Regions from separate parts of the Dehalobacter sp. TBBPA1 genome, predicted to be linked through region 2. Evidence: predicted binding sites of a transcription regulator. Region 2 holds the regulator's gene; the other holds the start of a gene.
The links. Region 2 encodes NrdR, which represses ribonucleotide reductase genes. Its sites were predicted from a motif close to CACNANATNTNGTG; they were not measured.
Positions count from the first base shown of each region.

Region 1: a site for NrdR is predicted at 12,261-12,274, ahead of AB3489_RS13415 (vitamin B12-dependent ribonucleotide reductase). Genes of this name have one in related genera too.

Region 1 covers NZ_CP162385.1:2,719,856-2,735,513, forward strand. Annotated here, with positions in the region: gene accB (acetyl-CoA carboxylase biotin carboxyl carrier protein) at 1-458, opposite strand, end outside; gene fabF (beta-ketoacyl-ACP synthase II) at 463-1,704, opposite strand; gene fabG (3-oxoacyl-[acyl-carrier-protein] reductase) at 1,720-2,460, opposite strand; gene fabD (ACP S-malonyltransferase) at 2,530-3,468, opposite strand; gene fabK (enoyl-[acyl-carrier-protein] reductase FabK) at 3,556-4,506, opposite strand; gene AB3489_RS13360 (acyl carrier protein) at 4,520-4,750, opposite strand; gene AB3489_RS13365 (beta-ketoacyl-ACP synthase III) at 4,750-5,733, opposite strand; gene AB3489_RS13370 (MarR family winged helix-turn-helix transcriptional regulator) at 5,835-6,362, opposite strand; gene AB3489_RS13375 (LysM peptidoglycan-binding domain-containing protein) at 6,550-6,906, shown strand; gene AB3489_RS13380 (hypothetical protein) at 6,910-7,578, opposite strand; gene AB3489_RS13385 (DUF1540 domain-containing protein) at 7,775-7,924, shown strand; gene AB3489_RS13390 (PaaI family thioesterase) at 8,006-8,389, opposite strand; gene AB3489_RS13395 (ATP-binding protein) at 8,374-9,993, opposite strand; gene AB3489_RS13400 (HD domain-containing phosphohydrolase) at 10,040-11,098, opposite strand; gene AB3489_RS13405 (DUF1294 domain-containing protein) at 11,239-11,514, opposite strand; gene AB3489_RS13410 (zinc-ribbon domain containing protein) at 11,863-12,162, shown strand; gene AB3489_RS13415 (vitamin B12-dependent ribonucleotide reductase) at 12,352-14,745, shown strand; gene AB3489_RS13420 (hypothetical protein) at 14,873-15,043, shown strand; gene AB3489_RS13425 (DUF3787 domain-containing protein) at 15,059-15,229, shown strand; gene AB3489_RS13430 (TetR/AcrR family transcriptional regulator) at 15,425-15,658, shown strand, end outside.
Region 2 covers NZ_CP162385.1:565,201-580,858, reverse strand. Annotated here, with positions in the region: gene AB3489_RS02855 (anaerobic ribonucleoside-triphosphate reductase activating protein) at 1-448, opposite strand, end outside; gene AB3489_RS02850 (ribonucleoside triphosphate reductase) at 510-2,633, opposite strand; gene nrdR (transcriptional regulator NrdR) at 2,716-3,174, opposite strand; gene AB3489_RS02840 (hypothetical protein) at 3,452-4,219, shown strand; gene metH (methionine synthase) at 4,278-7,769, opposite strand; gene AB3489_RS02830 (response regulator transcription factor) at 8,056-8,739, shown strand; gene AB3489_RS02825 (sensor histidine kinase) at 8,829-10,418, shown strand; gene AB3489_RS02820 (ZIP family metal transporter) at 10,433-11,170, opposite strand; gene htpG (molecular chaperone HtpG) at 11,157-13,034, opposite strand; gene AB3489_RS02810 (outer membrane lipoprotein carrier protein LolA) at 13,414-14,139, shown strand; gene AB3489_RS02805 (FeoC-like transcriptional regulator) at 14,194-14,523, opposite strand; gene feoB (ferrous iron transport protein B) at 14,546-15,658, opposite strand, start outside.

The sequences.
Region 1 (15,658 bases), 860 kb from region 2:
TACTTGGTATTAATTTCAAACAGCGGTTGGCCAAATTCGACCATTTGCCCGTCATTAACCAAAATGCTGAGAATTTGCAGGTCTTCTTCAGCTTCAATCTCATTCATCAGCTTCATCGCCTCGACAATACAAAGCGTATCTCCTTTTTTGACTTTGCTACCCGCGCTGACAAAGGGTTTCTCTCCGGGCGACGGTGCCAGATAAAAGGTTCCAACAATCGGTGCATTGATCGTCTGCAGCGCTTCAGTTTTAGAACTTAGATGTTCCGGAGTCACCGCCTCTTTTCCGGCTGCAGCCCCGGGCATAAAGCTCTGTATGGGTTGAAGTGCAGGCTGAAACATGGGCTGAAGCTTTTCTTTCTTCAAAACAATTTTATAATCCTCTTGCTTAAGCTCAAATTCAGTCAGCCCGGACTCATCCACCATTTTTATCAGTTCTTGAATTTCTTTTAAATCCATCACTTTATCCCTCTAACCATTTTTTTAAGATAATGGTAGCATTATGGCCGCCAAATCCAAGCGAATTGGATAGGGCGTAGGTCAAATCCATGTTACGCCCGCAATTTGGTACATAATCCAGGTCACATTCCTCATCTTTAACCTGATAGCCAATCGTTGGTGGTACAAAGCCCTCCTGAAGTGCTTTGGCGCAGATAATCGCCTCTATAGCTCCTGCTGCTCCCAGTAGATGACCGGTCATTGATTTAGTCGAACTCACCGGTATTTGATAAGCTTTTTCTCCAAATATGGCTTTGATCGCTTCCGTCTCAAACTTGTCGTTGTACGGTGTACCTGTTCCATGCGGATTGATATAGGATATTTCGTCCGAACCAATCCCGGCATCAGCTAAGGCAAGCTTCATCGCTCTGGCCGCGCCTTCCCCTCCCGGTGCAGGTGCGGTCATATGGTAGGCATCACAGCTAGCTCCATAACCAACTACTTCGCCATAGATTCTTGCATTCCTCTTTCTAGCATGCTCCAAAGATTCCAGAACTAAAATACCCGCACCTTCACCAATCACAAACCCGTCCCGCTCCTTGTCAAACGGGATGGAAGCCCTGTTGACATCATTGCTGTTGCTCAAAGCGGTCATGGAAGTAAATCCGGCTACCGCCAGAGGCGTAATCGGGGCTTCGGCGCCACCGGTAACAATCATATCCGCCTGACCGTCTCTGATCTTCCAGAAAGCTTCACCCATGGAATGCGTTGCTGAAGCGCAGGCTGTGACAATACTAAAGCAAATACCCTTAGCGCCGAGCTTGATCGCAATATTCCCTGAAGCCATATTACTGATCGCCATCGGAATAAAGAAAGGGGAAACCCTGCCGGGCCCTTTCTCGGTCAGTCTGCTGTGCTGTTCTTCGATCGTTAGCAGACCGCCTATCCCCGATCCAACCAAAACACCTAATCTTTCCGGGTCGATCTCGGCTTCTTTCAGACCCGCATCTTCATAAGCGTGTTCTGCCGCCACCACTGCCAGCTGGCAGTAGCGGTCCATACGTTTGGCTTCTTTCTTATCCAAAAGCGTTTCAGGATCAAAATCTTTGATCTCGGCACCAATTTTTACTTTATGGTCCGTCGTATCAAAGGCTGTGATCGGGCCTATCCCGCATTTTCCTTCTTTGATGCCCTGCCAGAATGTGGCTGCATCGTTGCCAAGCGGAGTAACTGCCCCAATTCCAGTAATAACTACGCGTGTTCTCATATTGTTGGTCTCCTCCTAAAATGCCATTCCGCCGTCAACGCTTATAACCTGGCCGGTAATGTATTCACCGGCGTCTGAAGCTAGAAATAAAACCGTATCGGCGATATTCTCCGGTTTACCAAACCGCTTTAAAGCAATGCTCTCTTTGGTCAGTTCTCTCACTTTATCCGATAACCCTGACGTCATATCTGTCTCAATAAAGCCAGGGGCTACAGCATTCACCGTGATGTTTCTGCTGCCGATTTCCTTGGCCAGGGATTTAGTAAGTCCAATAACACCGGCTTTGGCCGCTGCATAATTAACCTGCCCTGCATTTCCAAGAATTCCAACAACAGAAGTGATATTGACGATCCTGCCACTTCTTTGTTTGACCATGATAGGAACGGCATGCCGGGTACAATTGAACACCCCTTTGAGATCTACTTCTACGACTCGATCAAAATCGTCTTCCGACATCCTCATGAGTAAACCGTCGCGGGTTATCCCTGCGTTATTGACCAGAATGTCTATGGTTCCAAATTCTGCTTTGGCCATCGCAATCAATTGTTCCGCTTCACTGAATACACTGACGTCCGCTTTTAAGACCAAGGCCCGCCCTCCGAGATTTTCGATTTCTTGGGCAAGCTTTAACCCTTCCTGCTCGCTGCTTACGTAATTCACCGCGATATTCGCGCCTTGTTCAGCAAGCTTTAAAGCGATGGCTCTGCCAATACCCCTGCTGGCACCTGTAACAACTGCTGTTTTCCCCTTTAGCATATCCTACCTCCTTCTGGAACTCAATATTGATAGAAACCATGACATGCACTCTAGATTTCAAGTACGTTCTTAATCGTTAAAGTATTTCACCACAGCTTCGAGAGATGTCGGGTCTTCGACATTCAGAACCTTCACGTTTTTGTCAATCTTTCTCGCAAAGCCCTTTAAGACACTTCCAGGTCCCAGTTCCACAAAGGTATCTACGCCGTCGGCAAGCATCCTTCTGAAGGACATCTCCCAAAGGACGGAACGCATGACTTGTTGTGGCAATAGTTCCTTGATGGCCGACTTATCCGCCATATAATCTGCAGTAACATTGGAAATCACCGGAATCCAGGGATCAGAAAATTCAATGTCTGCCAGCTCGTCAGCCAATTTCCGGGCCGCCGGTTCGAGTAAGCCCGTATGAAACGGTCCACTGACTTCAAGCGGGATCACCCTTTTAGCTCCGAGCTCCATAGCCCTGGCCGAAGCAGCTTCCAAGGCCTTGTTTTCCCCGGATATCACAACCTGACCTGGGCAGTTATAATTGGCAATCCGTACAATCCCGAGGCTTTCAGCCGCAAGACAAGCCTGCTCGACCCCGGATGTTTCCAAACCGAGGACTGCAGCCATTCCTCCAACACCCTGAGACACAGCCTCCTGCATATACCTGCCTCTGTTCCGGACCAGTTTCACAGCCGCCTCAAATGGCAATACACCGCTCAGGACCAAGGCAGAATATTCACCCAGACTGAATCCGGCTGTCAGATCAGGGTTGATCCCCTGATTCATCAGCGCCCTTGCGGCTGCCACACTGACCGTAAGAATGGCCGGCTGTGTATGTTCAGTTTTATCCAGTTCCTCTTTGGGTCCGTTAAAACACAGGCCACTCAGCGAATATCCAAGTTCCTGATCCGCCAGGTCAAAAACTGCCCACGAAACATCGTTATGCTGATAAAGTTCTTTGCCCATGCCAACATACTGTGAACCCTGGCCCGCAAAAATAAACGCTGTCTTTCTATCCATTCTTTCCGTATCCTCCAATAATCATCCGATAATCATCCGAATATGGGGGACAAAGGGATGGTTCTTTCGTCCCCCATACGTATCCCTTTAGCGGGTAATACTGTCAAGCTTAATAGCTTTCAGACGTTCCTCTGCCTGGGCAAACATTTCTTCAATAATCTCTTTGCAGGTCTGTTCTTTTTTAATCAGACCTGCAATTTGCCCGGCCATTACCGATCCGTAATCCGTATCTCCCTCTTTTACAGCCTTGCGCAGCGCACCGGCACCAAGCGTCTCATACTGCTCCAGAGGTGCCCCCGTCCTTTCCAGCTCTTCAAACTGCCGGGTAAGTTTATTTCTGAGGACTCTGACCGGATGACCAGTTGGCCTGCCTGTAACGACTGAATCGATATCTTTAGCTTTCAGGATTCTATCCTTATAGTTTTGATGCACGGTACATTCTTCGGCAGTTAGGAACCTTGTGCCAACCTGGACACCACTTGCACCCAACATAAAAGCTGCGGCAATCCCTCTGCCGTCACCGATTCCCCCAGCAGCAATCACCGGAATATTTACAGCGTCAATCACCTGAGGAAGCAAGGCCATGGTCGTAAGTTCACCGACATGTCCGCCGGACTCTCCGCCTTCCGCCACAACGGCATCTGCCCCTTCCTTCTCCATCCTGCGGGCCATCGCAACGGAAGGAACTACGGGAATGACCGTAATGCCGTTTTCTTTCCACATTTTAATATATTTCCCGGGACTTCCGGCGCCTGTCGTCACTACTTTTACCCCTTCTTCACAGACGAGGTGGGCAATGGCTCCGGCATTTTCACTTAACAGCATGATATTTACGCCAAAAGGCTTGTCTGTCAGAGCTTTGGCCTTCCTAATCTCTTCTTTGACATATTCGACAGGTGCATTGGCCCCCGCAATGATACCGATTCCGCCGGCGTTTGATACAGCCGATGCAAGTGAGCTGTCCGAAATCCAGGCCATACCGCCTTGAATCAGCGGGTATTTTACGCCCAGCTTATAAAAAAAATCAAAGTTATTCATGCCACTCTCTCCTTCAATTCGTTCGCTTACTCATATAGTCAACCAGATCTGCTACGCTGATTAATTCTTCAAGATCTTCAGTCGGAATTTCAATCCTGTATACATCTTCCAGCTCCATAACAATTTCAAAAATGCTTAGAGAGTCAATCCCGAGGTCTTGCTGGAACTTGGTGGACAGCTGTATTTTCTCCGGTTCAATCTCAATCTGGGAGGCAATAATCCTGCAAATCGTGTCAAAAGGCATCACTTACCCCCTATGGTCCATTTAATCAGCATCGCGCCATAGGTGAGTCCTCCTCCAAATCCGACAAGAACGAGCAGATCCTCTTTATGGATTAACTTCCCTTTGGCCATTTCATCCAAGGCAATTGGGATACTCGCACTCGAGGTATTTCCATAACTGGGAAGGTTGACATAAAACTTCGCCTGATCCACCTGCAGCTTTTTGGCCGCTGAATCGATGATCCGCAGGTTCGCCTGGTGCGGTATGATATGGTTAATGTCTTCCAGCGTATAAGGTGTATTTTCAAGTATCTTCAAAATACACTCAGGTAAAATATTGACTGCAAATTTAAAAACTTCCCGTCCGTTCATTTTGGCATGTGGGGGCTTTGCTTCCTCGGCCTCAATAAAGACGTTCTTGAGCGGAAGGGCAGGACATTCCAAACATTCACCTTTGCTCCCATCAGAACCGATTACTTCGGAAATGATGCCCTGATCTCCTCTTTTGATAACCGCCGCGCCAGCCCCGTCTGCAAACAGGACACAAGTGCCGCGGTCTTCCCAGTTCGTTATTTTGGAAAGGGCCTCGGCACCAATGATCAGTGCCTTCTGATACATCCCTGTTCTGATAAACTGGGAGGCAATGCTGAGTCCAAAAATAAAACCGGTGCAAGCCGCACTGATATCAAAACAAGCTGCCCGGCTGGCTCCGAGACTATTCTGGACAAAACATGCCGTTGACGGGAAAAAATAGTCCGGTGTAACCGTGGCCACAATAATCAGATCAAGCTCCTCAGCGGCAACTCCGGCATCATCAAGCGCTCTGCGGGCGGCTGCAACTGCCAGATCCGCTGTGGTTTCCGTCAGTGAAATTCTACGTTCTTTGATCCCTGTCCGGGTACGGATCCATTCATCGCTTGTGTCAACAATCTTAGACAGATCATCATTCGTCACCCTGTTTTCAGGAACATAGCTGCCAGTGCCAATTATCTCAACGTCATACATATTTCCAAATTTCCTTTTCTCTCATATTATTTCGTTTATTATCATCCATTACGAATCTTCTGTTCGTTTACCTTTTTCATATATCTTTTGTGTATCTCTTGTTAATGGTTAAAGGAATACTTCGAATCAAAAAATTCGGTGAGTTTCTGCAATGATTCGATTAAAATATTCTCCTGTTCCCCTAATCCGAGAAGCATATGCTTGACCATATCCAGATGGAATTTTTCATGAATCCTGTAGGCAAGCTTTCCCCTTCGGGTCAGACTGATCCTGACAATTCTCCGGTCTGCCTCATCCCTTTGTCTGGAAACGTACTCCTTTTTAACGAGGTTATTGATGAAAGAAGTAAGCGCTCCGACAGTGATACCCAGATCAGCGGCAACCTGAGACATTGTCCTATCCTGATACATTCCAATCGCTTCAATCGCATGCAGTTCTGAGATAGACAGATTATTTAATGGTCCTTTCTTAATCTCATTCTGCTCTACATCTAGAATTTGATTAAATGTTCCAATCAGAAGTTCATTTAAAACAGTACGAAAATTTGTTTCCAACCTTTCACTTCCTCTCAGCGCATAATCAAAGTTTACCTTATTTTTAATTTGGTTGTCAAATATTTTAGTATTCAAACCAACTTGTACATCTCCTGCTTTAATCTGAATATTTTAGAAGGATTTTCACATTCCTTTATGTATTTTCTTATTCGAACCTTTAAGGCGAAAAAAATTTGGGGTTGGGTTTGTCCTTCTGTCCGGCAGACAGGTAATCCTTTCATACAATGAGAAGAGAAAAAATATCTGCTGGGAGTGAGCTTTCATGACCTGTCCGAAAGGAACAATCTCATATCAAATCAAGCCGGGTGATACTTTTTATAGCCTTGCCCGCAAATTCAATACAACTGCAGAGGCAATTGCATCGGTGAACACAGGAGTAAACCCAAATAACCTGAAACCGGGGGTCTTGATCTGCATTCCAATCAGGAGGAGCGTTGTTTCATGTCCACCAGCGAACCGTTATGTTATCAAAGCAGGTGATACCTTTTCCAAATTGGCTGGTAAATACCACCTTTCAACAGCTTCGCTTATCTCACTGAACCCCGGAGTTGATCCCACGAACCTGCGGATCGGCCAGATGATCTGTCTTCCTGTCAAGAGACGGAGAAGGTCCCACTGAGGACTATGTGATCAAAGATATAAGAAGTGACAGAACAAATAAATTCCAGAAGGATTCCACAGCAGCCATGATTTGCGTCCCGCTTTTTTCCGGTGTCACATTAAAAGTTTCCCCCACTGAAATACTACCAATGCTTAAAGAAAGAAACGAAATAAACTGAGTTACACGCGTTTTTCCGATTGTCCCGGAAAAGGAAGACGGATAAAGCGAGTAGACCAGATTAAAGAGCAGTGCAAAAAACAAAATGACTGTTATCAGCGGAAGAATAATATCCTTTAGTTTGGCGTCTTTCCTTTCCTCGAGGGTTAACGTTTCGAAGATATAAGTCCCGGCACCCAGAGAAGCAATGATCGCATAGATATTAACAAAAAAAATAAATTTTGAATATCCTCTGCTGAAACTGCGGCCGTACAAACTAAATCCGACCGTAAGCGCGGCCGCAGCTCCAAAAATTGCCGGCGTAAGCAAAATCAGATTGGCTCTGGACGGAATCGAAGGTTCAAAGAGAGGATGGATGCCGTTATTCCAGCTATTTTGCTGCATTGGACAGCCCCAAAGCTTTCTGGGATTGCCTGGCTGCGGTTGATAATAATTTACCGGATTGCTGTGGTTTACGGCATATCTGTAATTAAAATCATTCGTGTGAGTCACCCCATTCCAAAAAATGATCATGGCAATAATAATATATGCGGCCTTCTTCAATAATTTTCCATTTATGCAAGCCTTATAAAAAAAGACGCCGAGGCGTCTTTAGAAATTTATTGATTTTGCTAACCACATAGTAAATTAATTTTTGTTCATAATAATAAGAGGTATAAACGCCAAAGCTTTAGCGTTAATAAGATACTCGCCCAAGGAGGTGAAAAAAATGGGTTCAATTAAATGTACAGTCACCGAGTGTCATTACAATAAAGATGTCATGTGCGATGCGCCGATGATTCAGGTGAATCACAGAGGGGTCAAGTATTCCCAAGGCTCGGAAGAGACACAGTGTGATACCTTCAAACCTCAGAAGTAATGAATGCCAGACGTATGAAATTCCAGAGCCCATGTTCGTACCATGTCACCGTTAGTATGGTACGAACATGAGCTTTCTATTTTATTGTTTTCTGTAAACCGTTCCCTGAAACATGGCGATGAGATTGTCTTTCTCATCCGTGACTTCAACCAGATAGGTCGCTATTTTCCGGTTTAGGGATACTTCTTTGGCCCTGGCGGTGAGTATTCCCAGACCGGCAGCTTGACAATAGGTAATACTGACATTTACGGCAATTGCCGTACCCTCCCGAGAATTCGACGCTGCAGCGAGTGTCGAATCCGCCAGCGTGAAAATGGCTCCGCCCTGAGCGATCCCAAGCGCATTTAAATGGCGCTCGTCTATCTTTAACCTGGCCTCAGCTGTTCCGGCTTCGGCTTTGAGTATTTCTATCCCAACATATTTTGCAAAAATATCCTTACCCATTTCCTCTAATATGTTATCCATATTGTCATCCTTTCTGCCGAGCCGGCATGAACCAAAGGAAGTTCAAACCAGAAATGGCTTCCCTTTCCCTCTTGACTGTCAAATCCAAGATTTCCGCCCATCAGTTCAATCAATTCTCTGGCAACCGGCAACCCAATCCCGGTACCTTCGATTAAATGGTTGATATTCGATGCCCTGAAAAAAGGATCAAATATCTTACCCTGTTCTTCCAACGGAATGCCTAAACCACTATCGATGATGCTGAACCGCAGCCACCCATCTAACTCCTGACAGCTGGATTCAATCATTCCATTATCAAAACTATATTTAATTGCATTCGAAAAAATATTCAGCAGCACTTGTTTCAAACGGATCTGATCTGCCGCCACACAATAATTTTCACACCCGGAATACGCTGCCATGATCACAATTCCTTTTAGATCAGCCAGAGGCTTGACTAAATTGATCGAAGCTTCTACGACAGGTTTTATTTCTACCGGTTTAATCACGACATCAAATTTGCCTGTTTCAATCTTCGCGAGATCAAGGACTTTATTAATCAGGTCAAGTAAGTGGTTCCCTGCTTTATAGATTTCTTTGACACTCTGCTTTTGAAATTCGTTTAAAGGAGCCTCCGTATCGATCTCCAGGAGTTGGGCAAAGCCCATAATCGCATTCAGGGGTGTTTTAAATTCGTGGCTCATACTCGAGAGGAATTCCGATTTGGCCAGGCTGGCCCGTTCAGCCTCCATCTTGGCTGAAATAAGCGAATTCTCCAGGGCCTTCCTATCGGTAATATTCCTTACGGAGATGGAAACACTATGCCTATCATTGTCAATAAGGGCTATCCGTGCCTGATACCAACGGACGCCTTTTGAAGTGTTCAGGAAATATTCAAATACCTCCGGTTCCTTGCCTTGAATAGCACGGCTGATCAAGGTCATGTTGATTTTTACGGTCTCCTCATCCATAACGGAATAAAAGGAGGAACCAATGATTTCAGCAGCCGGTCTAATCAGAATACTCTGATCATTTGTCCAAGCATTCCGAACGATTCCGGATTCATCTACTTCAAAAATAGCATCATCAATAGATTTGACCAGGGCCTGCAAATTTTCTTCCTTTTTTCTGATTTCAGACTGGTAAACTGTCAGATTGGCGTCGAGATGATACAGCCGTTTACCTAATTGTACGACTGAGACTGCAGTATCCTGCAGCTCTTCAATGAAGAAATCCGGTTGTTCCTGAAGGTACTGTCCTGTGCCGATATCAAGGACCATCTGCTTAATCCTGGCCAGAGGCTCCGAGATCGCCTTGTTTATTCGATGGGCTTTCCGGTAAAACATGATGATAAATATACTATAGAAAATAAGAAGACCTACAATGATAAAACGGCCAATACGGTACAATTGATCGCTTAACCCGTTCAGCGCGGCATAGAGCTTTTCTCCCTGATCAGCAATCGACATACCTGATACTTCTTTATGCAGCCAGAAGTGCGCGAGAATGAAAATAGCAATAAACACCAATCCCATGATAATCAATGGAATGAGTGCTTCACAAACATAGGTGCGCCAAGTCCACTGTAAAAGCGGTAGCTTTTTCTTTAACTCTTTTGACCTCATTCCAACACCGCCGTTTATTACATTCGATGACCATGGGCAGAACTTGTTATTTATAGATTTCCGTAATTTCCCTGATTACCGGCATAATTTTCAGAAAATGATCGACAAGAGAAGGATCGAAGTGTGTGCCTCTGCCTTTTTCTATCTCAGCTGAGGCTTCGTCGATTTCCCACGCCTTCTTGTAAGGACGCTCCGAAATCAAAGCATCAAACACATCACAAATGGCGGTGATTCGTCCCACCAACGGGATTTCCTCTCCTTGAAGCCCGTTCGGATAACCGTTTCCATCCCATTTTTCATGATGATACAGCGCAATCTGCTCAGCAAGCTTAATCATTTCCGCTGAACTGCCGGCCAGGATCTGAGCCCCTTTAACGGTATGGGTTTTCATTTTTTCCCAATCATCGGGAGTGAGTTTTCCTGGTGTCAGCAGTACTTCGTCGGGAATGCCAATTTTCCCAATGTCATGCAGCGTACTGGCATGAAACATTAGTTCACAGTCTTTTTCCGGCAGTCCGAAGGCTTTACCAAGTTCATACGTGTATTTGCTCATTCGCAGAATGTGATTTCCTGTCTCGCTGTCGCGAAATTCTGCGGCTCTCGCCAGCCTGTGGATCAGTTCAACCTGCAAATCTTCCAGTTCTTTTGTTCTCTCCTGGACTTTATTGACCAGTCTGCGGTTGTTCTTTTTGATTTCGTTGTTCAGTAAACGTATTTCCAGTATATTTTTGATTCGCATCAGAACTTCAGCATAATCGAAGGGCTTCCCAATAAAATCTTTGGCGCCGAGTGTCAAGGCTTTCAGTCTGTGCTCCTGATCGTTGTAAGCTGTAATGGCAATGATCGGAAGAAAGTCATCCTCTTTGACTGCATTCAACTGCTCCATTACCTCAAATCCATCAAGGTAAGGCATCCTTAAATCCATTAAAATCAGATCGGGATTATGCTCCCGATATAAGGACAGGGTTTCCCTGGAATCAGTGGTGGACATGATATTGCTGTATCCCGACATTTTTAACAGTTTTTCAAGTAACAAAATATTTACAGAATTATCGTCGACGATCAGTATTCTGGCCCTTGAAATACTATCAGTATTTATCTTCATCCGCCTCCCAATCTTTCACAAATCAACTGCTTATTAATGAGGAAATTTCCGGTCAGCCGGCCACTATATCTTAATATACCTTATTCTTATGGGAAATTCTAGATAAAAAATGTTTATCCTTGGAATCTCTACAAATTTTTTTAAAATTTTTGCAGAAAATAAACAAGAACAGATATATTCAATATGATCAGAACAGGGATACCGTATACAAAGGCCTTATGCTTGGTTTTGTGCCGAAAGAAACGCATGGCCAGATAGATCCCCGGAGCACCAAATATCAGTCCTGTAAGAAAGAAACGGCGTTCAGGGACCCGCCGGCCTCCCCGTTTGGCCTTATATTTATCCCACCCCATAACGGAAAAACCATAAATATTTACAAGGACAATGTATCCCCATATAAGCCAGATATATTCCATATCTGCAGCCTCCTTGCTCATTTAAAAACCATTTATGACCAAAATCATACCATGAATGAGACAGGAAAAAAATACGCAGAGAAATGCTTGAAAAGATATTAGGACTAAATAGGACAAAATATAAAGATATAGGACAAAACATAAAGATTAATAGAAAAAATGCTGAGAAGTTTGAAAAATTAGCCAGAATACTTTATACTTTGTTTTGACAATTTGTATTTTTTTAGTTATACTAAGTATTGCTCGTTAATATTTGAGGGATTAGAAGACCTTCTCGACTGCCTCAGGCTCAGGGAAGATGTCGAATCAACTTCCAATGAGGCGGGTAATAAATCTAGGAGGTCATTTATGTATAATGACAAAACACTAAGTTGTAAAGACTGTGGCCGTGAATTCACTTTTTCTGCATCCGAGCAGGAATTCTACGCTGAAAAAGGATTCACGAACGAACCAGGCCGCTGCCCCGAATGCCGTTCAGCAAGAAAAGCACAGAGCAGAAATGGTGGCTATTCGCGCCCTCAACGTGAAATGTTCCCTGCTGTTTGTTCTGCTTGTGGCAAAGAAACCACAGTACCTTTCCAACCTACTGGTGACAAACCTGTTTATTGCCGGGATTGCTACCAACCCCGCTCCAGAAACAACTGGTAATTTAATTGTTATCAGACCCTTCCGGGTATCTTACCCGGGGGGGTTTTTGTTTTGAGAGCCTATTTATTATGATTAATTTTTCCATTTGACCCCTTGACTACCAGATATAGTATCTGTAAACTTTATATAGCACTACTTGTAGTTTACTAACCGGATTTACAGTCCGAATGAATTTTGGAGGTATAAACGTTGCGTAACAATACGGAAGTTTGGAAAAAGTGGCCCAAAGCCAATCTTTCGCCGAATGCCAGAGTTGTCCTGGAACGGAGATATTTGAAGCAGGAAAATGACCAAAAATGCGAGACGCCGGAAGCGATGTTTTACCGGGTTGCTTCGGTCATTGCCGGCTCTGAAGAAAAGTATGGTAAGAATCCGCAGGAAATTGAGGATTTGACCAAAGAATTTTACACCGTCATGGCTAATTTGGAGTTTATGCCGAATTCGCCGACACTGATGAATGCCGGGCGTGACCTTGGACAGTTAAGTGCCTGCTTTGTTTTGCCGGTCGGGGACAGTATGGAGGATATATTTGATGCACTGAAACATGCAGCAATTATACATAAGTCAGGCGGCGGAACAGGCTTTAACTTTTCCCGGCTGCGCCAGAAGAACAGCATGGTGCGTTCCACCGGAGGGGTTGCTTCCGGTCCGGTTTCGTTTATGAAAGTCTTTAATGCCGCTACGGAGGCTGTCAAACAAGGAGGAACAAGACGCGGCGCCAACATGGGCATTCTTCGGATCGACCACCCGGATATTCTGGAATTTATCAGCTGCAAAGAAGATAACCGAGATATTAACAACTTCAATGTTTCGGTTGCTGTAACGGAATCATTTATGAAAGCTGTGGAAAATGACACGGAATATGACCTGATTGACCCTCATTCTGGAAAGTCGGCAGGCAAGCTCCCTGCCAAACAAGTCTTCGCTAAAATTGTTGACCACGCTTGGCGGAACGGCGAACCAGGCATGATCTTTATTGACCGGATGAACCGCGATAATCCGACGCCGCATATTGGCGTGATTGAGGCTACCAACCCCTGTGGCGAACAACCCTTACTCCCCAATGAAGCATGTAATCTTGGCTCCATTAATTTAAAGCTTATGGCGGCGGAAAAGGATGGAAAGACCGTAATTGACTGGGAGCGTTTAGGCTATGTCACAAGGCTCGCGACCCGTTTTCTTGATGATGTGATTGATGTCAACCAATATCCTCTTCCCGTAATCGAAGAAATGGTCAAAGGAAACCGGAAAATTGGCCTGGGTGTTATGGGTTTTGCAGATTTGATGATTCTTCTGCAGACATCCTATATTTCCGAAGAAAGTACAGCCTTCGCCGAAAAGATTATGGAATTCATCCGTACCGAATCCCGTATAGAGTCCCAGCGACTGGCCAAGGAACGCGGTACCTTTCCTAATTATCAGGGTTCCATTTATGACGGCAAGATCGAATTACGCAATGCTACACTGACTACAGTTGCCCCGACAGGGACGATATCGATGATCTGCGGTGCTTCCAGCGGCGTGGAGCCGCTCTTTGCCGTGGCCTATACTAAAACGGTCATGGACGGTACGGCACTGATTGAGGTCAACCCGCTTTTTGAAGATTATGCGCATAAGTATGGCTTTTACTCAAAGGAGCTTATGGCCAAAATTGCCGAACGAGGTAACGTCTTCGGTTTGCCGGAAGTCCCGGAATGGGTACAGAAGGTCTTTGTTACCGCGCAGGAGATCACTCCTGAATGGCATATCCGAATTCAGGCTGCTTTTCAAAAATATACGGATAATGCGGTTTCCAAAACTATTAATTTTGCAAATACAGCTACCTGCGAAGATGTTGCCGAAGCGTTTCGCCTAGCCTTTGAGCTTGGCTGCAAAGGAATTACGGTCTATCGGGACGGCAGCCGTGAACAGCAGGTGCTGTCTGCCGGAACGAAAGAAACTGCCAATCCGGCGGCTGATTTCAAAGCCACAGCTGAACCTGAGACGACTGCAAAGCCCGAGACCACCACTGAATCTGAAACAACCGCTTCTGCACCGATGCCTACCATCAAGCCGAGGCCCCGCCCGCCGGTGACTGTCGGCGTCACTGAAAAGATTAAAATTGGTTGCGGTAATCTCTATGTTAGCGTAAACGCCGATGAAACCAGTATCTGTGAAGTGTTTACCAATACGGGAAGAGCCGGTGGCTGTTCTTCCCAATCGGAAGCAACCTCCCGCCTAATCTCGATCGCGATGCGTTCGGGCATCTCTGTTGATGCTATCATAGAGCAGATCCGTGGAATCCGCTGCCCCGCCTGCATCCGAAGAGAAGGTGTCAATGTCACCTCGTGCCCGGATGCAATCTCGCGGGTAATCAAGAAGTATAAGGACATCGGCGTAAACGGTAATTCTGCGATTATCAATCGCAATAAAACGGAAGAACCTGTCCTTTCGGATGATTTGAAGAAAACTGAAAAAGCTGTAATTAAAAAAGCTCAGGCCGCCGTCGCGATCGACAATGCCTGCCCTGAATGCGGAATGCCTGTGAATCACGAAGGCGGCTGCATGGTCTGCATCCACTGCGGCTATTCCAAATGCGGGTAAAATAACGACTTTTGAAAATGCACAGTCAATGCACAGTCATCATTTTCCATTAATGACTGTGTATTTTTTTTTAATAAATATCAAAAACTACAGGCAGCAAATAATTCTTGGTGAGGTGAATCACGCGATGGCGAAAGACAGACGCAAAGTCAAAGAAGTATTGACAACCAATAACTCGCTTGCTTGGGGTCACCTGAACAACACTCATCCGATGCCGGCAGGCTCGATTGCTTTTGCCAGTCCGCAGGCGATTGGCCGGATGGCTGAAGATAGAAGACGGTCCCCGGATAAAGCGTAGCGGAGGAATAGAAAAGTGGCCAATAATAAAAAGAAGGAAACTTTTATGGCGAACCCTGTTGAGAAACATACTACCGCTGCCTGGGACAGCCGCTTTGAAACAAAGAAGCCTGTATCGAATGTAGGCATTCCCGGAGAACTTGAAGTTCGCAATGCCAAAGAATATGTGGATTCCAACGAAAAATAAACAATTTGGGTTAAGGGGCTGTTGCAAAGCGAATAATAATCATTCGCATGCAGCAGCTCCTTTCCTATTGTTAATTACTTTAATGTAGAAAAATGCTTTCTTCTTGTGAATGATAAACTTTTTCTCTTGACAAATAAATCCTTAAGGCATAGTATTTAGACTGACTAGTCAGTTTAAAATGTAAAGGAGAAAGGGATGACAAACCAAAAAGATAAAGCAATATTTCAGGCTGCACTTCAATTATTCGCTGTCAATGGGTTTGAACGAACGACAATGGAAGACATTGCCTCTCAGGCAAAAGTTGCCAAAGGGACATTATTTTACCGGCACAAAAGCAAAGAAGAATTATTTGTCAGTATGATTCGCTGGACTATCGACCAATTTGTCGCAACAGTTAAAGAATCAGCCGAAAATGTAGAAGGAGCAATC
Region 2 (15,658 bases):
CGTTGTTTTTGATCCATCCGATCGTTTCGGATACCTTGTCGCCACTGTTCCTGCATCCGGTCAGCTCCGGATATTTTTCCGGAGTGCACTTGATATCCATCGCAATATAGTCTAAGCAAGGCGCAACTTCCTGGAGTTTTTCAAGGCAACAGCCGTTTGTATCCAGCTTCACCTTAAAACCTAGTTCCCTGATTTCCCTAACCAAAGGCACAAGGGCCGAAGATAAAAGCGGTTCCCCGCCCGTTAGACATACTCCGTCCAATAGCCCTTTTCTGGTCTTCATAAATTCTATGACAGCGGAAGGAGAAGTCTGCGGCTTCTCCTTCACATCGACCAGGGCAGGGTTCTGGCAGTAACCGCACTGGAAATTACATCCCCCAAAAAAGACGGTTGCTACAATATGACCGGGATAATCTACCAGAGAAAAAGGTTCAATATCCATCAGCATAATCTTTTATCCATCCCTTTTTATGCCATTCCTGCAAAGTTCGCATTATTGACTTAGGTTGTTATTTTGCTACGCCGTCAAACAGACTTGGCGTGACGCCCGTAACACGGTATTTGACAGTTTCTTGTTTCTCTTCCTGTTTGCCAGGGTTCATGGCGGAGATCGGTCTATAGAAGCCGGTGACCCTCGTCATGACTAAGGTTTCCCTGCCGCACTCGGGGCAGTTAAAATGTTCACCTTTGATATATTTGTGGTCTTCGCAGATGCTGAAGGTCGGAGTCAGCGTGAAATACGGCAGCTGGAAGTTCTCAAATACCCTGCGTACGACAGCCTTGGCGACGGCAAGATCATCGAGACTTTCAGCAAGATAGCCATGAAGCACGGTCCCTCCGGTATAAAGCGTCTGCAGGTCATCCTGAAGCTCCACGGCGCGGAACAGGTCGCTAGTATAGCCCACAGGCAGGTGGGTGGAGTTCGTGTAATAGGGTTCATTGTCACCGGCCGTAATGATATCGGGATAATGCTTTTTGTTGATTTTGGCCAGACGGTAGCTCGTACCTTCCGCGGGCGTTGCCTCAAGGTTATAGAGGTCTCCGTCTTGCTCCTGGAATTCCTGGATGCGGTCTCTCATATAGTTCAATGTTTCCTTGGCAAAATTCTGTCCGAAAACAGTGGTGATGTCATCGGCGTCCGAAGTAAAATTACGGATCGCTTCATTCATGCCGACCAGACCGATCGTCGAGAAGTGGTTCGTCCAGTACTTGCCGAAACGTTTCTTGATATCCCTCAGATAAAATTTGGTATACGGGTACAAGCCATTGTCCGTCAGGATCTCCAGCGTTTTGCGTTTGGTCTGCAGCGAAGACCGGGCGATGTTCATGTGGTTATCAATCAGCGTGATGAACTGGTCCCAGTTGCCTTTAGCCAGATAGCCGTACAACGGCAGGTTCAGGGTTACAACCCCTATGCTTCCTGTGAGCGGATTGGCTCCGAACAGGCCACCTCCGCGTTTTCTGAGTTCCCTGTTGTCCAGACGCAGACGGCAGCACATGCTTCTGGCGTCCTCCGGATTCATATCGGAATTGATAAAATTCGCAAAATACGGGATTCCGTATTTATCGGTCATTTTGAAGATCGCTCTCGAAACTTCACTGTTCCAGTCAAAGCCCTTCGTGATGTTGTACGTCGGGATCGGGAAGCTAAAAATATTGCCGTCAGCATCACCTTCGAGCATGACCTCGCAGAACGCCATATTGATGATATCCATCTCAGCTTGATATTCCCGGTACGGCGTATCCAGGAATTTGCCGTCAACGACAGCGGGCTCATCTTTGATGGCTGATTCGGCCGCCCGCACATCGAGCGTAATATTAAAGAATGGAGACTGGAAACCTACCCTGGTCGGGACATTGACATTGAAAATAAATTCCTGAATCCCCTGTTTGACTTGTTTATAATCAAGGTTATCCACTCTGACGAACGGAGCAAGATAGGTATCAAAGCTGGAGAGTGCCTGAGCACCGGCAGCTTCTCCCTGTAAGGTATATACAAAATTAACGATCTGTCCGAGTGCGGAACGAAAGTGTTTGGCCGGTCTGGAGGTCGTTTTACCTTCCGCTCCCCTAAAACCTACCAGAAGCAGGTCTTTGAGATCCCAGCCGACGCAATATGGAGCAAGATCTCCCATGTCATGATTATGCAAAGCACCGGAATCGTGCGCTTTGCCGACTTCAGACGGAAGCAGGGACTGCCAGAAAGCATTAGTCGCTTTGCTGGTTACAAACCGGTTAAGCCCCTGAACCGAAAATCCCATATTGGAATTCTCTTTGATTTCCCAGGTTCCCAGCCCCAGGTAATCAGAGAATAATTGATTGTTATCGTTTTTGGCGCTTTCCTGATTTCGAATGATTTCATGCTGGAAGCGGTATCTTATATATGCTCTGGCGACATTGGTATTTCCTGTCTGCATCAGGACATCTTCAACTTTATCCTGAATCTGCTCGATTTGGAAGCCTTCATTCTTACTGTAAGCAGCTTCCAATTCCGAGAATACCCTGTCGGTAACGATCTTCGCCCAGTTGGTGACATTGGGGGTTTCGGTAGCGATAAAAGCCTTTTCTACCGCCTTGCGAATCTTCTCCTGATTAAAAATTTCTCTTCTTCCATCCCTTTTCACAACGTACATGGCTTAGTCCTCCTGCTCCCATATATATTTATTTGCATGGATATCCTGTCTTTATCGCAAGGATCTCAATTGGGGGACTGTTTTATTTGCGACGCTTTACCAGTCCGTTCAACTCTTCCATAAACTTCTGAATATCCTTGAACTGCCTGTAAACAGAAGCAAAGCGAATATACGCAATTTCATCTGCTGCAAACAGTTTTTTCATGACGGCCTCACCGATCAATTCGCTCGGCACTTCACGGTCGTTGATATCACGCATTTCTCTTTCAATATCAGTGACCATTGTTTCCAGCTGCTCAGTGGACACGGGGCGCTTTTCACAGGCCTTGTTCAATCCGGACAATAGTTTGTGACGGGAAAAGGGCTCTCTTCTGCCATCCTTTTTCACGACAATCAGCTGAAAATCCTCGTAGCGCTCATACGTCGTAAAACGCTTTGTGCAGACATCGCATTCCCGTCTGCGTCGGATAGCAGTACCTTCCTCAATTTGTCTGGAATCCAGCACCTTCGTGTCGTCACTCTGGCAAAAAGGACAGCGCAATACCCTCATCCTTCCTATATCTTGTATATTCCTTATTTTATCAACACTATATATAGTAAGCAATCGCCTTTTATTGGCGTTTTTATGCATCTAAGGCCTTCTATATGGATTATTTTACGTTTTGCTTGCGATTTTAGTTCTTGAAGATTTCATGCAAAACATTACTTAAGTCCCAAATCATTGCAAAATAAATAAATCAAGACAAACACACTTCCGTCAAAAAAACATATCCTTTTATTGTAAATATATTCCATTATAACCATAAGGAGGAATCCCCATGAGTATTGGTCAACCCTCCTATCTTCTGCAAAAAGTTGCACCGATTGTACTGAGGGAACTTCAGCCATACATCGCCGGTAAAGTTGGTCCCCTCGTTGCTGAAAAAATTGGCATGCCCATTGCCAGGAAAGTCGGACTTCCACTTGCTAAAAGAATAGGTATTCCTATGGCCCGTAAAACCGGTACCTTTTTATTGAACCGGGTCGGCTATCCGCTTATTAATAAAGTCATTTTTAAAGGAAATCCCCCTTCATTCCTCTTGCCCGGAAATCCCCAGGCAAACAGTGGCACAGGAATAAAGACAATGGTGACAGAAGCAGGATCAGGACTTGGACCAAGTTCAGGATCAGGAAATGGTACCGATACTGGAATAAGCACCGGTCCAGGTACAGTTATTAATACAAGTAAAGGTATAAAAAGGACAAAAAGAACAGAAACAGGAATAGAATCTAAAGCAGGTGTACGCGGGAGAAAACAAACCAAAGCAGAAAAAAAGATTGAAAAGCAAAACAGAAAGCGTCAAAAAACACGGAGAGGCTTGTTTAGCTTTGGTAAAAATCTTCAGTCCTTCCCGACTGGAATCCGTCCGCAGAACCAAATAGTCCCCGGGCCGATAGTTCCTTCTCCTAACCAGGAAGCACCGAGTACCTTCGTCCAGCCTGTTGTTCAAAATCCAACTGTCCAAAATTCTTATGAACTATTTGATCAAAATCAGAATTATGCTTCAAGTCTATTTAGCAGAAGAAGGCAAAACTATGGTTTTTGAAAAATTCGAAATCCCGCCTCAGTCTCGAGACGGGATTTCATGGCGTTTATTGCAGAGATCAACGGTTAATATTAAATATTTTAGCTTCGGGATGAGAAAAAACAACAGCGCTAACAGACGCTTCGGGGTCCATCATGAAATTCTCTGTCAGCGTTATTCCAATCTCCTCCGGTTTCAGCAGTCTGAATAGCTTAGCCTGTTCTTCCAGTGCAGGGTAGATCGGGTAGCCCGGAGAAACCCGGATGCCGTTGTCAATCCCCCAGATTTTACGCATTTTTTCATGCATGATGTCAGCAAATGCTTCAGCCAGCTCCAGGGCCAGAACCTGAAGAAGAAAAGACTTCAGGTATTCACCCTTGTCCCGGTAATTCTCGGCCTTTTCTTTAATCCCCAGGCCCGTGGTCAGCGCGAACATTCCAAGATAATCATACGCCTGCTCCTGTCCAACATGCTTGTTCCGGGGGCGGACATAGTCAGCCAGACAAAGGCCATTATCTTTTTGCTGACGCGGGAAACTGAGTTCTTCAAGGACAATATTTGAATCCATAATAGCGACCGTATTGCCGTTCGCACAGGCCGGATAAAACGCGAATACCCCATTGACCGTAATCAGCTTGTGTTCTTGGATCTCTTCCAGGAAATCCTGAACAAATATCTGGATTTTGGCTGATTTATCTTGGGAAACATCTGCGGAATCCAGCAGGAGACTTTCCGCTGCCTTGATTTCTTCCTGGGAAGAGTGGCGCAATTTGTTTTTGACACCGAGATAACGCCTCAGGATAAAAGGCAGATCCAAGTTCGGGATAATCTCCGCCAGCGGATAATCCAGAAGGACCTCCCGTGCTGTATGCTGCGGGCGGCAGGCAGGTCCGTCAAAGCTGACCGGCGAAAACTTATTTTCGATGTGGTTGTCAGAAATACTGCCGGAGATACTGTCTGGGATGTTACCGGAAATCGTACCAACATTACCGGCCTGATCATTATTTTTAGCTACGTTATAGCTTCCGGAATCATTAGCCGGTTTTCTTTTTAGACCATTCAGGAGATTCAGGCCATCCATAGCGTCGCGCGCATACAGGACCGGTCCGCCGTATTGCGGAGCGATCTTTTCTTCGGTATATTTTCGGGACAGAGCCGCGCCTCCGAGAATCAGCGGGGTATTGATCCCGGCTGCCTGCAGGTCCTGGGCCGTCAGCAGCATTTGCTGAACTGATTTGACCAGAAGTCCGGATAACCCGATCGCATCAGGGGCCTCTTTCCTAGCCGCTTCAATCAGCTGTTCAGAACTGACTTTGACGCCAAGGTTAATCACCTTATAACCGTTATTGGACAGGATGATTTCCACAAGATTCTTACCGATATCATGGACATCGCCCTTGACCGTCGCGAGCAGTATCTTCCCTTTGACCGCATCTTCGGCTTTTTCCATATAGGCCTCTAGGATGGTCACCGCTGCCTTCATGACTTCGGCACTCTGCAGAACTTCAGCCACGATCAGTTGGTTCCTGTTAAAGAGGCTGCCGACTTCCTCCATCCCCTTCATCAACGGGCCGTTAATAATTTCGAGCGGCCGGTATTTCGTCAGGGCCTCGTACAGATCGTTTTCCAGGCCCTCCTTGGAGCCTTCAACAATCGTTCCTGCCAGCCGTTCCTCAACGGAAAGCCTGGACGTCTGTTTTTGTTCCGTGACCTTTTTCTCTCTGTAAAAATCGGTAAAGGCTTTTAAGGTCTGGTCATTCGTATTTAAGAGCAGGTCTTCGGCCAGTTTTTTCTCTTCATGCGGAATCGTCGCATAACGTTCCAGTTTTTCGGAATTAACAATCGCGTAGTCCAGCCCGGCTACGGTATTCAGATAGACGAATACGGCATTCAGCACTTCCCGGCCTGCCGCAGGCAGACCGAAGGAGACATTGCTGATCCCAAGAATCGTCTTGCATTCCGGATATTTGGCCTTAATCAGGCGCAGGCCTTCAATGGTCTCAACTGCGGAACCGAGATACTTAGCATCCCCGGTCCCTACCGGGAATGTCAGCGGATCAAAGATAATATCGGCAGCCGAAAGACCATATTCATACACCAGCAGATCGTAAGAGCGTCCGGCCACTTCGAGCTTGCGCTCCCGGGTCAGGGCCATACCCTGTTCATCGATTAATCCGACCACGACTGCAGCCCCGAACTTTCGGATCAGCGGAACAACATCATCGAAGCGTTCCCGTCCATTTTCAAGGTTGATCGAATTGATAATTGCTTTGCCCTGAATCAGCCGGAGTCCAGCTTCCAAAACCGCAGGATCGGTCGTATCCAGCATCAGCGGCACTTTGACTTTATTAACAACATGGGGTAGAAAACTGACCATATCCTCCAGTTCGTCCCGGTCTGGATTAGCCACACAGACATCTATGATCTGAGCACCCTTCTTGACCTGGTTTCGGGCAATCTCGGAACCTTCTTCATAATATTCACCGGCGATCAGTTCCTTAAATTTGCGGGAACCGATCACATTGGTCCGCTCGCCGACCAGAAGCGGGCGGTTGTCTTCTTCGGGCCAGACCGGTTCAAGCCCGGTGATGCTGCTCCGTTCCGCTGCCATTGTCCGTCTTGGAGCATACTTGGCCAGGGCTGCAGCCAGCGCTTCGATATGGCGGTCCGTCGTCCCGCAGCAGCCGCCGGCGATGTTCAGCCAGCCTTTGGCTGCGTAAGCGGCCATCTTTCCGGCAAACTCTTCCGGAGTTTCCCGATAACCGCCTTCTTCATCCGGTAGCCCAGCGTTCGGGTAACAGCTCACGGCACAAGCGGCAATTCCCTCCAGGGTTCTGAGGTGATCGTTCATCAGTTCTGCGCCGGTGCCACAGTTCATACCGACGGCAGCAGGCTTCAGGTGCTGTATCGAAATATATAAGGCTTCAATATTCTGCCCTGCGAGCATCGTACCCGAGGGTTCAATCGTCACGGAAACGACCAGCGGCACTTTCCGCCCAAGTTCAGCAAAGGCACGCTGGATCCCGAGTCCTGCCGCCTTGATATTCAGTGTATCCTGACAGGTTTCGACGATCAACAGATCGACGCCTCCCTTAATAAGGCCAAGAGTTTGGCGGTAATAAGCCTCTTCGAGGTCCGTAAAAGCAATACCGCCTCCAAAGGCCAGCATCTTGGTCGTCGGACCCATGGATCCAGCTACAAACCGCGGTTTTTCCGCTGTGGACCATTTGTCGGCCGCTTCGCGGGCCAGCCGTGCCGCAGCCTCGTTGATTTCCATATCCCTGTCCCTGAGATGATATTCCCCAAGGACAATATTTGTACCTCCGAAGGTATTGGTTTCAATGATATCCGCACCGGCTTTCAGATAGGCCTCATGAATATCACGCACGATATGAGGACGGGTGAGCGTCAGGATTTCGTTGCAGCCTTCCTGCTCAGGCCCTCCAAAATCTTCAGCAGACAGATTCTTCTGCTGAAGCATGGTCCCCATTGCTCCGTCCAGAATCAGAATTTTTCTCGTAAGCAATTCATTAAAAATCTGTTGTTTCATGGTCTCACCACTTCTTTGCAAACTTTTCCTCCAAGCTTCCCTTGGGTTTATCATATTATTTTACCATGATTATACGATTCGTCCAATCTATACATTTCGTATTTCCTGCGTATTTCCTGAGCAGTCATTTTTGTATATTCTAAGCTTCGTAGCAGCATATCCGGATATTCTGAGCTGCAGAAAATTCTTGTTAAAATTGCTCAAACCGTTAAAATAGTAATATATGGCGATATTCAGACAAATATGACTGTATTCAGTTTCCTTTCAGAATAATCGTGTATTTTAAAGACACAGGAGGAATAAACGAATGGCCAATAAATTCAGAATACTTGTCGTGGATGACGACGCTTCAATCCGCCAGATGCTCAGCCTGGGGCTGAAGCAGGAGGGTTACGATATCGGAACAGCGGACAATGGAAAAAAGGCACTGGAAATAATCCCTGTCTTTGAACCTCATGTCATCATCCTTGACATTATGATGCCGGTCATGGACGGATATGAACTATGTGAATCCATCCCGGAAATATCCGGTGCTTCCATGATTATGCTGACTGCCAAGGATACATCCAAAGACATTGTCAAAGGACTGCGCCTCGGAGCCCATGACTATCTGGTTAAACCTTTTCACTTTGACGAGCTGCTGGCCCGGATCGAGGTTCAGCTGCGTAACCGTTTCCCGGATCTATCCGGCAAAAGAACCATTGGCCGGTTTACGATCGATGAACTGAAAAAGTCAATCCTGCTCGATGATCAGCCTCTGCAGCTTTCTCCTACTGAATATAAACTGCTGTCCTATCTATTATGGAACAGCAACCAAACGTTGAGTAAAGAACAAATCCTGATTCACATCTGGGGTTACGATTTTGAAGGAGAGGACAATATCGTCGAGGTATATATCCGCTATCTTCGAGAGAAACTTGGGGATCTGGACCATACAATTATTAAAACCGTCAGGGGCCTCGGTTACCACCTGCAGACGGAGCAGCAGTAACCGGCAGTCTGCACGAGATATCAAATATCAAGCATTTTACACAGGAATATCATGACGCATTGAATGTTGATCACATTAGGGAGATCATCATGAAAATTCATCCTCTGGAAAAATTAAATATTTGGCGGCAATCCCTTGTAGGGCAGCTCCTGCTGCGTTTCTGGGTGTGCCATATCATTTTTTTTACGTTAATTGGGGCTATTCAGTATACTTCCTTGAAAAATTCCCTGTATCAGAGCGTGGAGCAGAACCTGCTTTCAGACTATTACGCCATACGGAACAGTATGGGGAGCTGGCTTTCGAGCAGTGAGTTTCCTCCGGGAAGATTCTCCGAACTCCGCCCGGGAAATTTTGTGGCGTTTTATACCAGCGACCATCAACTTAAATCGATTGTTTACAGCTACGGCAAAGCGAACAGCACGGTCCCTAATCTCAGCCGCAGCCAACTGCAGTTTGATCTTGCTGAGAAGGCGAGATCCGGCGGATGTTTTATTTTTGAGGATACCGATGAACAGCAGTATATGCTGATGGTGGCCCCGGTCGTAACGAACCAGCTTTCGGTAAACAGTCTCCCCCTGGAACAAAACAACGATATTCAGCCCTATGCGGGCTATGCTTTGATCGGTCAGCCGCTGGCTGAGCAGGACCTGATCTTGAGCCGAAATCTCAGAGGGTATACTTTTAACGCGATCATCATTATTCTGCTCAGTACATTTTTTACGGCGCTGGTTTTGCAGAAACCATTGGAACCGCTTCTGAACATTTCCTATACGGCCCGCAAGATTGCCGCCGGCCGCTATGACCTGCGCCTTCCGTATATGAATAAAACCGCTTCGGAAATTCAGCAGCTTCGGGAAGCTTTAAACCATATGCTCGGACAGATGGAAAATGCTCTAAATACGGAAAGATCGGCTAAAAACCGAATGGCCCGGTTTATTGCCGATGCTTCTCATGAACTCAGGACTCCGCTGACCTCGATCAGAGGCTTCCTGGAAATACTTCAGCGGACGGGTATGCCAGATAAAGAAACTTTAGATGCTGCCCATCAGACTATGCTGATCGAGACAGAAAGACTGATCAGGCTTACCGAAGGTCTTCTGACCTTAAATCGGATTGCCCAAGAAGAAATAAACAGCGATCATTCCGAAGAGCTCAATTCCGGACTGCACGATGTTCTTCCTGAACTTATGCCGCTTTTGGCCCCGCTGCTTAAAGACCGTACTTTCAGATTCAACGGCCAGGATTTCCGGACAATTGACGATTTCGTCTCGGAAGTCCTGGATACGTCGCAAGTGCTTCCATTAAAACCTGATGAACTGAAACAAATTCTGTACAATCTTGTTAATAACGCTATTCAACATACACTTTCCGGCGGAACGATTGATATCCTCGCCAAAGCAGAGAATTCCCGTTTTATTCTATCCGTCAAGGATAACGGTGAAGGAATCCCGGCTGAAGACGTTCCTCATATTTTTGAAAGATTTTTCCAGGGAGACCGTTCCCGTTCCCATGGAAAAGGCCAAGGATCGGGACTCGGCCTGGCAATCGTATCGGAACTGGTGTACCTTCGCGGAGGAGAAATACGGGTCGAAAGCACCCCTGGAGAAGGAACGTCCTTTACGATTTTTTTCCCGCTGGTTCTCGTGAAAAACGATAGCTTGATGACACAAAGTAATTGATGCCACAGATAATTCTATGACAGGATTAATGCCAGAATGAAGCCGAGCATGATGCCGACATTGGCATATTCACTGTGGGAATGGTGGCTTTTCGGAATCAGTTCGTCACTGCTGATATAGATCATTGCTCCGGCCGCAAACGCCAGAAAGAAAGCGATGATAAGCGGAGAGATCAGGCCAAGAATCATTCCCAGCCCGGTACCGAGCAGCGTTGACATACCGGTCATGGTCGTGATCAGGACGACCCTCGATTTACGGACGTTGGCGAGACACAGCGGCATCGCCACACAAAGACCTTCAGCAATATTATGAAGACCGATTGTTAAGGCTGTCATGATACCCATGTGATACGATACTTCGCTGGTCGCGCCGATCGCGATCCCTTCGGGAAGATTATGCAGTGTAATTCCGAGCGCGATAAAATACCCCATCTTGGCATAGTTACTCAAATCCGCTTCAACCTTGTGAATGTGCGGCATTGAAATATCCACCAGAAACAAGAACAGAGCCCCGGCTGCAAAACCGGCAATACAAATGATACTGTTGCTCATGTCCAGGCTGGTCGGAATCAGACTTAAGGCAGATATCCCGATCATGATTCCTGACGCAAATCCGAGCGATATTGAAAGTATCTTGTTCGTGATATTTTTTATCGAGATAGAGATGACAGCGCCAAGCCCGGTAACCAGACCTGCTATCAACCCGTAGAGTAGAATGGTAATAATAATCACTCCGATATTATTTCTTAACAACCGCTCTTTCCAGGATATTGTAGAGTCTGCTGACCATACTCCTGGGATCGATGATCAGTCCGGCGGCAATCTGGGAGTTTTCCAGAATCTGTTCCGCCGCTGCCGCAGCAAATGTGTCGCCCGACTTGCGCAGCTCATTGATTCCCTGAATGACCGGATGCTGGCTGTTAATCTCCAAAATCCCCGCTGGGATACCTTCCATATCCTTATTCATGATTTGCATCATTTTCTGCATGCTATGCGTTCCGTATGAGCTGAGCACAACAGCGGGACTGTCCACGAGACGTTTGGAAGCACGCACCTCGGTTACCCTGTCCCCAAGAGTTTCTTTGAACCAATCCAATAAGGCCCTCACTTCATCCTCGGGAATATCACTTTCGGCATTACTGGGCTGCTCAGCATCTAAATCCGGCAGATCCTGACTGTCCTGTTCGGCCGCAACAATCTTCTTCTCTTTGAACTCTGGAAGCCCGCTTAAGATGTAGTCATCAATCGGTTCATACGTATAAAGCACTTCAATGCCCTTGTCCTTAAAGATCTCAAGATACGGCCCGGATTCGATGACTTTACGGTTGGAACCGCTGACATAATAGATCGCTTTTTGTTCCTCTCTCATTCTTCCAACGTAGCCTTCCAGTGAAATCAGCTCACCTTCAGCCGTCATGTTGGATTCAAAGCGCAGGAGCCTGACCAGTGCGTCCTTGTGGGCATAGTCCGAAGCTGCTCCTTCTTTAATGAACCTGCTGAATTTTTCCCAAAATTGATTGTATTTGGCCGGATCATCTTTGGCTTGCTCTTCGAGATACTTTAGGAATCTGCCGGTGACTACCTTGTTCAGTTTGGCGACAAGCGCATTGTCCTGAAGGGTCTCCCTGGAAATGTTCAGGGGAAGGTCATCACTGTCAATGACGCCACGTACAAACCGCATCCACTCCGGCACGATGGCTTCGGATTTTTCCTGAATCAGGACTTTTTTGCAGAATAGGTTAACGCCTCTCTCCATTTTGCTGAAGCCGAACCGCTCATAATTTTCTCCGGGCACAAACAGCAGTGCTTTAATGGAAAGCGGTGCATCGGAGGAAAAGTGCATTCTGTAGAATGGCTCGTCAAAAGCATTGTCAATATATTTATAGAATTCCGTATATTCCTGCTCACTGATTTCGGATGCGTTTTTCGTCCATATTGCTTCGACGGTATTGACTTTTTCACTGTTGACTTTCACGGGATAAGGGACAAAACTCGAATACTGTTTGATAATCCTGTTGATTTCGTCAGCTTTGCTGAAATTATAGGCATTTTCTTTTAACTGGAGAACGATCCTGGTCCCATAATTGCTTTGGTCACCCTGTTCTATTAAATAGCTTCCTGCTCCGTTTGAAGACCAGATCCAGCTTTCAGAGTCCGGTCTGAAAGAGCGAGTATAAAGTGTTACTTTCTCCGCAACCATAAACGCCGAATAAAATCCGACGCCGAACTGTCCAATCAGGCTTAAATCGGTATTGCTTCCGGATCCGGCCTTTCTGACCTCTGTCAGCTGTCTGATAAATTCCTTGGATCCTGAATGGGCGATCGTACCCAGATTTTCAATTAGTTCTTCTTTGGTCATTCCGATCCCATTATCGGTAATGGTAAGCGTGTGCTTTTCTTCATCCGTTTCGATGGAAATTTCCAGCGGCTGTTCGGATCCGCTTATCTCATTTTCGGTGAGCCTGCAGTAGCGCAGTTTCTCCGTAGCGTCAGCTGCATTGGATATTAATTCTCTTAAGAAGATCTCTCGCTCCGTATAGAGAGAATTAATAACAATATCCAGCAGCTGGGTGATTTCTGTCTGAAACTCCCTAGTTTCAACATTGTTATTCATCATTACCAACCCTCCCAATCATTTCATATGGCTGTGCTTTGGTCGAATCAAAAATCGACCATCATATTATACCATGGAATGGAAAAAAATCTAACATTCAAATACTTGTTCCTTCAAATACTTGTTCCTCTGACTTTTCATCACTGAAACAAAAAAAATATTCCAGTATTCAGGATGGTGTTCTAATTTCTGGAATAAAATGATACGTATATAAAGGACTTTTTACGAGTCATCACGAAAAATAATATAACGAAATATGGTTTAACAAAATATCATTTTTGAAGATTTATCCGCTAATAGAGTTTGCCATCATTCTTATGGAATGATTAAATCTTTAAATTCCATTATCCGAATACAAAAGAAGGTATAGGAGGAAAATATCATGAGATTGACGCGACGGTATCTTGCGCTTTTGCTCATTTTGCTGCTTCTTTGCGTTGGGGCTTTATCCGGCTGCGGCGGGAAAGAAGAATCAGCTGCCCAAAATGAAGCAACCTCGGCTCCGACAGAAACAGAAACACAAACTTTACCTGATGATAATGAAATTGTATCCGGTCTGATCGGAAAAGGACAGCTGGTCAAAGAAATGGCCTATGATTATGTGATTGTTGGCGGCGGAGCATCTTCGGAAAGCAAAGTCTGGCTCAAGGATCAGAAAATGAAAATGGAGGGCACCTTTAACGGCCCAAAGATGACATTTATTTTTGATAAGTCCAAGAAGGAGTTTATTACTTATACCTCGGGTCAGAACAGCGCCATAAAAATGACGTTAAGTGAATATAACGGTCCGGACACCACCACCCCTGTTGATTATGTCAGTGGTCTCGTTGAATCTAAGTATACAATAGGCGGGACTGAAACGGTCAACGGCATGGAGTGCAAAGTTCTTACTTTCACCAGCGAAGGATCAACTGTCAAGGAATGGATCAGCACCGAGTACGGCATTGTTGTGAAGGCCCAATATGAGGCAGGGGGCGAGATGACCACTATGGAATTCAAAAACCTGCAAATTGGAACAGGTGCCGTACCCGCTGGGACTTTCGACCTGCCGTCAGGAATGGAAGTGGTCGACATTAACGGCATGATGAATCTCGACAGCAATAAATAACAGATAATAGTAGATGAATGGTTTTTTCATATTTCCAACTGCTAGGGTGAACTCTTAAACAAGCGTAACTTTAAATCTAGAAGATACTGTTAATTGTTTTATACTGTTGGCAGTATTTTTTAAACTTTCCAAAAGTACTCTCCCCTTTGCCGTGAGCGTCCACAAGATTGCTCCCGCTTCTCCGTTTCCTTTGCTGCAGCAGCCCCCGCACCCCTTACATGGTTCATTGACGCAGGCTACATTATCCGCAGTCAGGTATCCAAGTCGTTGCAGGTCATTCAGCATTTGTTTAATCATCTCTGGATCGAGGTCTAATTTTTTTGCCAGCGAAGAAAAGGAGTTTGCTTGTTTATCGGCAATTTCTGTTAACAAATTGATCAGCATCGCAATACCTCCTGCCTATTCTTCAGATGAACAACGAACCGAGCTGAAAGATCAGCACCGCCGCGATCCAGCCAATGATCAGTGAGTAGAGAACAGAAAACAGTGTCCATTTAACAGAATTAGTCTCCTTTTTAATTATTCCGATTGTCGCTGCACAGGGTGAATAAAGTAGGGTCATTACCATAAAGGCATAGGCGGAGAGCGGCGTAAAATGCTGTGCTAAGACTGTTCCGAGCATTCCTTCGCCTGTCCCGTAAACCAACCCGAACGTCGCAATGATTGCTTCCTTGGCACCAATCCCGACAAGAAGTGCTACAGAAGCCTGCCAGCTGCCAAAACCAGCCGGGGATAATACAGGTGCGATGACTGCGCCTAATTTTCCAAGGAGACTTTCGGTACTGCCTGGTTCAACGCCGACTGGGAAAACAGAAAGTATCCAGATCAGAACGACGATCCCGAGGATCACAGTCCCTGCTTTTCTGACAAACGACTCCGTTTTTTCCCACATGTGCTGTATCAGGCTCTTCAGCGTTGGCAGACGATAAGGCGGAAGTTCCATAACAAAGTAGGATTTTTCCTGTTTGAACAGTGTTTCACTCAGGATTTTCCCCGCGGCAACAGCAACCATGATCCCTAAAAGGTACAGTGAAAAAATGACCAATCCTGCCAACGGTATGATGCCGATCGTTTTGCCCCTGAAGAATGCCCCGGCAAACAGCGCATAGACTGGAAGCCTGGCACTGCAGGAAATAAACGGACTGATTAAAATGCCGATCATGCGGTCTTTCCGGCTGTCCAAGGTTCGGGTGGACATGATTCCGGCCACATTGCAGCCGCTGCCGACAATCATTGCAACGGCCGTTTTTCCGTGCAGCCCGACAGCATTCATCAGCCGGTCCATAACATAGGCTGCCCTGGCCATATAACCGCTGTCTTCGAGAAAAGAAATCAAGAAATACATGGTAAACATCATCGGGATAAATACGAGTACAGAACCCACCCCGCCGATCAGGGCATCGCTGACAAAGGACTTGGCCAGGACCGGAGCGTTTACCAGCAAGCCGGAAACATACCGCCCCAGGATCCCGAAGGCGCTGTCCACATAGCCCCCAAGAACATTATTGCCGAGACCCAT